DNA from 2 places in the Pseudomonas sp. ATCC 13867 genome. Region 1 is predicted to be linked to the other one. Evidence: predicted binding sites of a transcription regulator. Region 1 holds the regulator's gene; the other holds the start of a gene.
The links. Region 1 encodes sigma-54, which starts transcription at its own class of promoters, with help from an activator protein. Its sites were predicted from a motif close to ANTGGCATNNANNTTGCTNT; they were not measured.

Region 1 (3,416 bases):
TGCCGCAGGAAGCCTCGATCTTCCGCAAGCTGTCGGTGGCCAACAACATCAGCGCGATCCTCGAAACACGCAGCGACCTGGATCGCACCGGTCGCCAGGAAGCACTGGAAAGCCTGCTCGAGGAGTTCCACATCCACCACATCCGCGACAACCTCGGCATGAGCCTGTCCGGCGGCGAGCGGCGCCGCGTGGAAATCGCCCGCGCCCTGGCCAGCGCACCGAAGTTCATCCTGCTGGACGAACCCTTCGCCGGCGTCGACCCGATCTCCGTGGGCGACATCAAGCAGATCATCCATCACCTCAAGGCCAAGGGCATCGGTGTGCTGATCACCGATCACAACGTCCGCGAGACGCTGGATATCTGCGAAACCGCCTACATCGTCAACGACGGCCAACTGATCGCCGAGGGCAGCTCCGAGACCATCCTCGCCAACGACCTGGTGAAGGAAGTCTATCTGGGCCACGAGTTCCGTCTCTGACCCGGAAGCCGCCCTTCCGGCGGCGCCTCGCCCCGTTCCACGACGGCCCGGACCTGTGTCCGGCGCCGTGCATTCTGCCGTCTCGCACCTGCCCGATACTCAGGTTGTAACGAAAGGTCGACAGACCCTAGGCAAAGCGTCCAGACTCAGGCATATAATTTGCTTCCTCGCGGCGCCCAGGCGTCCGTAGTCGTGGATATGGCGCTTGCTGCGCCAGCGAACAAGGTGCCTAGTTCCAGCCATGAAACCATCGCTCGTCCTCAAGATGGGCCAGCAGCTGACGATGACTCCGCAGCTGCAACAGGCCATCCGACTGCTCCAGCTCTCCACGCTGGACCTGCAACAGGAAATCCAGGAAGCCCTGGAGTCCAACCCGATGCTGGAACGTCAGGAAGACGGCGACGACTACGACAACAGCGACCCAATGGCCGACGGCGACGACTCCGCCGCCCAGGGCGCCAGCAGCAACTCGCAGGACAGCTTCCAGGAAAGCACTACCCCCAGCGTCGACAGCCTCGACGAGGACCAGTGGGCCGAGCGCATCCCTAACGAGCTGCCGGTCGATACCGCCTGGGAAGACATCTACCAGACCAGCGCCAGCAGCCTGCCCAGCAGCGACGATGACGAGTGGGACTTCACCGCCCGCACCTCCGCTGGCGAAAGCCTGCAGAGCCACCTGCTCTGGCAGGTCAACCTGGCGCCGATGTCCGACACCGACCGCCTGATCGCCCTGAGTATCATCGACGGCATCAACGACGACGGTTATCTCGAAGAGTCCCTCGACGACATCCTCGCCTCCCTCGACCCGGAACTGGGCGTGGAGATGGACGAGGTGGAAGTCGTCCTGCGCCGCGTGCAGCAACTCGAACCCGCCGGCGTCGGCGCACGCAACCTGCGCGAATGCCTGTTGCTGCAACTGCGCCAGTTGCCGGCCAAGACCTACCTGCTGACCGAGGCCCTGAAGCTGGTCTCCGATCATCTCGACCTGCTCGGCAGCCGCGACTACAGCCAACTGATGCGGCGCATGAAGCTCAAGGAAGACGAGCTGCGCGAGACCATCGAGCTGATCCAGTCGCTGCACCCGCGTCCCGGCTCGCAGATCGAGTCCGGCGAAGCCGAATACGTGGTGCCGGATGTCATCGTCCGGAAACACAACGACCGCTGGCTGGTAGAACTGAACCAGGAAGCCGTGCCGCGCCTGCGCGTCAACTCGCAGTACGCCGGCCTGGTGCGCCGGGCGGACTCCAGCGCCGACAACACCTTCATACGCAACCAGTTGCAGGAAGCCCGCTGGTTCATCAAGAGCCTGCAGAGCCGCAACGAGACGCTGATGAAGGTGGCGACCCAGATCGTCGAACACCAGCGCGGTTTCCTCGAATACGGCGAGGAGGCGATGAAGCCCCTGGTCCTGCACGACATCGCCGAAGCCGTGGGCATGCACGAGTCGACCATCTCGCGCGTCACCACGCAGAAATTCATGCATACCCCGCGTGGCATCTTCGAGCTGAAGTACTTCTTCTCCAGCCACGTCAGCACCGCCGAGGGCGGCGAATGCTCGTCCACCGCGATCCGCGCCATCATCAAGAAACTGGTCGCGGCGGAAAGTCCGAAAAAGCCATTGAGTGACAGCAAGATCGCTGGTTTACTGGAAGCACAGGGCATTCAAGTGGCACGTCGCACCGTCGCCAAGTACCGGGAGTCCTTGGGGATTGCTCCCTCCAGCGAACGCAAGCGACTGGTATGACGTTGATCCACGCCAAAGTGTTCCGGCGGCAGGCCACCTAACCTGCCACTTATACACGGGCAATAAGGAGAAAGCGGTATGCAAGTCAACATCAGTGGACATCAACTGGATGTGACCGACGCCCTGCGCGACTATGTCGTCGAAAAACTCGGACGACTGGAGCGCCACTTCGACAAGATCACCAATGTTCAGGTCATCATGGAGGTCGAGAAACTGAAGCAGAAAATCGAAGCCACCCTGCATATCGCAGGGGGTGAGGTGGTGGCCTGTGCCGAACATGAAGACATGTACGCAGCCATCGACCTGCTCACCGACAAGCTCGACCGCCAACTGATCAAGCACAAGGAAAAATACCTCGAACGCCAGCAGGGTGTTGGCGTCCGTTAACCCTTCCCTATGATTCGACTCGAGCAAATCCTGACCCCCGGCCGTTCCCTGGTGAACGTGCCGGGCGGCAGTAAAAAACGCGTCCTTGAACAAATCGCAAACCTGGTAGCTCGCGAGCTGCCAGGTTTCGATGCGCAAGACATCTTCGAAAACCTGGTGGCTCGGGAACGCCTGGGGTCCACCGGATTCGGCAATGGCATCGCCATTCCGCACTGCCGCCTCCCCGGCTGCCAGTCTCCCATCAGCGCGATCCTGCACCTGGACGCCCCGGTCGACTTCGACGCCCTCGACGGCGCGCCGGTCGATCTGCTGTTCGTCCTGCTGGTGCCGGAAGCCGCCACCGAAGAGCATCTGGAGCTGCTTCGGCAGATTGCTTCCATGCTCGACCGTTCCGACGTCCGTGACCGCCTGCGCCACGCCGCCAACGGCGAAGAGCTGTACCGGATCGTCGTGGACTTCCAGAACGGCCACTGATCATGCGCCTGATCATCATCAGCGGACGGTCCGGCTCGGGCAAGAGCACCGCACTCAACGTGCTCGAGGACAACGGTTTCTACTGCATCGACAACCTGCCCGCCAGCCTCCTCCCGGACCTGGCGCAACGTGCGTTGCTGCACACCGAACTGCTGCACCCGCAGGTCGCCGTCTCCATCGACGCGCGCAACCTGCCCAGCCAGCTGCAGCGCTTCCCCGAGTTGCTGCAGGAAGCCCGCGACAAGCACATCCAGTGCGACGTGCTGTACCTCGATGCCGATGACGAGACGCTGCTCAAGCGCTTCTCCGAGACGCGCCGGCGCCACCCGCTG
Region 2 (3,416 bases), 1.7 Mb from region 1:
CTCGCAGCGCGAGGACGACGAGGAGCAGGGCGTGCCAGTAGACGGCGGGATCTGATTCCGCTTCGCGGCGCTGCTCTTCGTAGGAGCGAGCTTGCTCGCGAACGGATTACCCGACGGCACCGGTGCTGGGTCGGTTCGCGAGCAAGCTCGCTCCTACAAAATATCGGGTGCCAGCTTTCCTGAGTCCATAAAAAAGGCCTCCCGAAGGAGGCCTTAATGCTGACGCTATTTATATAGGTATTCGTGGATCAGACGCTGTAGTACAGGTCGTATTCCAGCGGGTGCACGAAGGTGCGCACCTTGATCTCTTCTTCCGACTTCAGCTCGATGTAGGCATCGATGAACTCGTCGGTGAACACGCCGCCCTTGGTCAGGAACGCACGGCCCTTGTCGAGTTCTTCCAGCGCCTCTTTCAGGCTGCCGCAAACCTGCGGGATTTCCTTCGCCTCTTCCGGCGGCAGGTCGTACAGGTTCTTGTCGGCGGCATCGCCGGGGTGAATCTTGTTCTGGATGCCGTCCAGGCCGGCCATCAGCAGCGCGGCGAAGCACAGGTACGGGTTGGCAGCCGGGTCCGGGAAGCGCGCTTCGATGCGGCGGGCTTTCGGGCTGGACACGTACGGAATACGGATCGAGGCGGAACGGTTACGGGCGGAGTAGGCCAGCATGACCGGGGCTTCGAAGCCCGGAACCAGACGCTTGTAGGAGTTGGTGGCCGGGTTGGTGAAGCCGTTCAGGGCCTTGCCGTGCTTGATGATGCCGCCGATGAAGTACAGGGCGGTCTCGGACAGGCCGGCATAACCTTCACCGGCGAAGGTGTTCTTGCCGTCTTTCGAGATGGACATGTGCACGTGCATGCCCGAGCCGTTGTCGCCGTACAGCGGCTTCGGCATGAAGGTCACGGTCTTGCCGTAGGCGTCGGCAACGTTGTGGATGCAGTACTTCAGGGTCTGGACTTCGTCGGCCTTCTTCACCAGGGTGTTGAACTGCACGCCGATTTCGTTCTGGCCGGCAGTCGCCACTTCGTGGTGGTGAACTTCGATGACCAGGCCCATTTCTTCCATGGCATTACACATGGCGGTACGGATTTCGTGGTCGTGGTCGACCGGCGGTACCGGGAAGTAGCCGCCTTTCACGCCCGGACGGTGGCCCTTGTTGCCGCTTTCGATGTCGGCGTCGGTGTTCCAGGAAGCCTGCTCGGAGTAGATCTTGAACATCGAGCCGGAGATGTCGGACTTGAACTTCACTTCGTCGAAGATGAAGAACTCCGGCTCCGGGCCGACGAATACGGTGTCACCGATACCGGTGGACTTCAGGTATTCCTCGGCGCGCTTGGCGATGTTGCGCGGGTCGCGCTCGTAGCCCTGCATGGTGCTCGGCTCAATGATGTCGCAGACCAGGATCAGGGTCGGCTCTTCGGTGAACGGGTCGAGCACGGCGGTGCTGTCGTCCGGCAGCAGGATCATGTCGGAGGCTTCGATGCCCTTCCAGCCTTCGATGGAGGAGCCGTCGAACATCTTGCCGGCTTCGAAGAAGTCATCGTCCAGCGCGTCGCGGGCCGGCATGGTGACGTGTTGCTGCTTGCCTTTGGTATCGGTGAAGCGCAGGTCAACCCACTTCACGTCATGATCTTTGATCAGTTGTTGCGACTTGTACGACATGCTGTCCTCCAGGAGGGATTAGAGCTGGGAACTTCTGTGCCCCAGGATCGGGTGATGCCGGCCGGAATACTCCGTCAGGGCAACCTGCCTCACAAGGGAGCAAGTTGCGTGCCAGTGCCCGTAATCGTGCAGAACCGCTGATTTGCGGGGCTTCGGCGAGTGCGACCAGGAATTACCGGGTAATTGTGCACCGTTTTAGTGCTTCATTGTGGTGCGTCAGTCCATTTTGGTGCGCCCAAAAGAAAGTCTCCGATTTCTGCTCAAGTCTTGAGCAATTTCGGATATAATCTTGCCCCTTTTTTTCCGTCCCATTGCAATCGCCCGGTCCGCATGAAACTCATCGTCAAGGTCTTCCAGGAAATCACCATCAAGAGCCGGCCGGTGCGCAAGCGCTTCATCCGCCAGCTGGCGAAGAACATTCGCACGGTGCTCCGCGACCTCGATCCCGAGCTGCTGGTGGAAGGCGAGTGGGACAACCTGGACGTCGAGACCAAGGTCACCGACCCCAAGGTCCTGCGCGAGATGATCGAGCGCCTGAGCTGCACGCCGGGCATCGGCCACTTCCTGGAAGTGCACGAATACCCGCTGGGCGACTTCGACGACATTCTGGAGAAGTGCAAGCTGCACTTCGCCGACAAGCTGCCGGGCAAGATCTTCTCCATGCGCTGCAAGCGCGCCGGCAAGCACCCGTTCACCTCCATCGACGTCGAGCGTTACGTCGGCGGTGGCCTGCGCCAGCAGTGCGGCGCTGCGGGCGTGTCGCTGAAGAACCCGGAAGTGCAGGTACGGGTGGAAATCCGCTACGACCGCCTGTACGTGATCCATGCCCAGCACGAAGGCCTCGGCGGCTACCCGCTGGGCGCGCTGGAGCAGGTGCTGGTGCTGATGTCCGGCGGCTTCGACTCCACCGTGGCGGCCTACCAGATGATGCGCCGCGGCATGATCAGCCACTTCGTGTTCTTCAACCTCGGCGGCCGCGCCCACGAACTGGGCGTGATGGAAGTCGCGCACTACCTGTGGGAGAAGTACGGCCGTTCCCAGCGCGTGCTGTTCGTCAGCGTGCCCTTCGAGGAAGTGGTCGGCGAGATTCTCACCAAGGTCGACGACAGCTACATGGGCGTGACCCTCAAGCGCATGATGCTGCGCGCCGCCAGCCGCGTGGCCGAGCGCCTGGAGCTGAACGCCCTGGTGACCGGCGAGGCGATCTCCCAGGTGTCCAGCCAGACCCTGCCGAACCTCTCGGTGATCGACCGGGTGACCGATACCCTGGTGCTGCGTCCGCTGATCGTCAGCCACAAGCAGGACATCATCGACACCGCGACCCGGATCGGCACCGCCGAGTTCGCCAAGCACATGCCCGAATACTGCGGCGTGATCTCGGTGAACCCGACCACCCAGGCCAAGCCTTACCGCGTCGACCACGAAGAAACCAAGTTCGACATGGCCGTGCTCGACCGCGCCCTGGAGCGCTCCACCCAGATGACCGTCGACCGCGTGATCGACGAACTGGGCAAGGACCTGCCGGTGGAAATGGTCGACGAAGTGCTGCCGGGCCAGATCGTGGTGGACATCCGTCACCCGGATGCCCAGGAAGATGAACCGCTGGCGCTCGAAGGCATCGAAGTGCTGCCTATGCCGTTCTACGCGATCAACAGCAAGTTCAAGGAACTGGATCCCAACCGCCAGTACCTCCTGTACTGCGACAAGGGCGTGATGAGTCGCCTGCACGCCCACCACCTGGTCAACGAAGGGCACACC

Region 2: the regulator sigma-54 is predicted to act here: its motif matches at 1,755-1,774, upstream of glnA (glutamate--ammonia ligase).

The regions. Positions count from the first base shown of each region.
Region 1 covers NC_020829.1:1,182,484-1,185,899, reverse strand. Annotated here, with positions in the region: gene lptB (LPS export ABC transporter ATP-binding protein) at 1-479, shown strand, start outside; gene H681_RS05415 (RNA polymerase factor sigma-54) at 721-2,223, shown strand; gene hpf (ribosome hibernation-promoting factor, HPF/YfiA family) at 2,302-2,610, shown strand; gene ptsN (PTS IIA-like nitrogen regulatory protein PtsN) at 2,620-3,084, shown strand; gene rapZ (RNase adapter RapZ) at 3,087-3,416, shown strand, end outside.
Region 2 covers NC_020829.1:5,152,648-5,156,063, reverse strand. Annotated here, with positions in the region: gene H681_RS23070 (mechanosensitive ion channel family protein) at 1-55, shown strand, start outside; gene glnA (glutamate--ammonia ligase) at 249-1,658, opposite strand; gene thiI (tRNA uracil 4-sulfurtransferase ThiI) at 1,989-3,416, shown strand, end outside.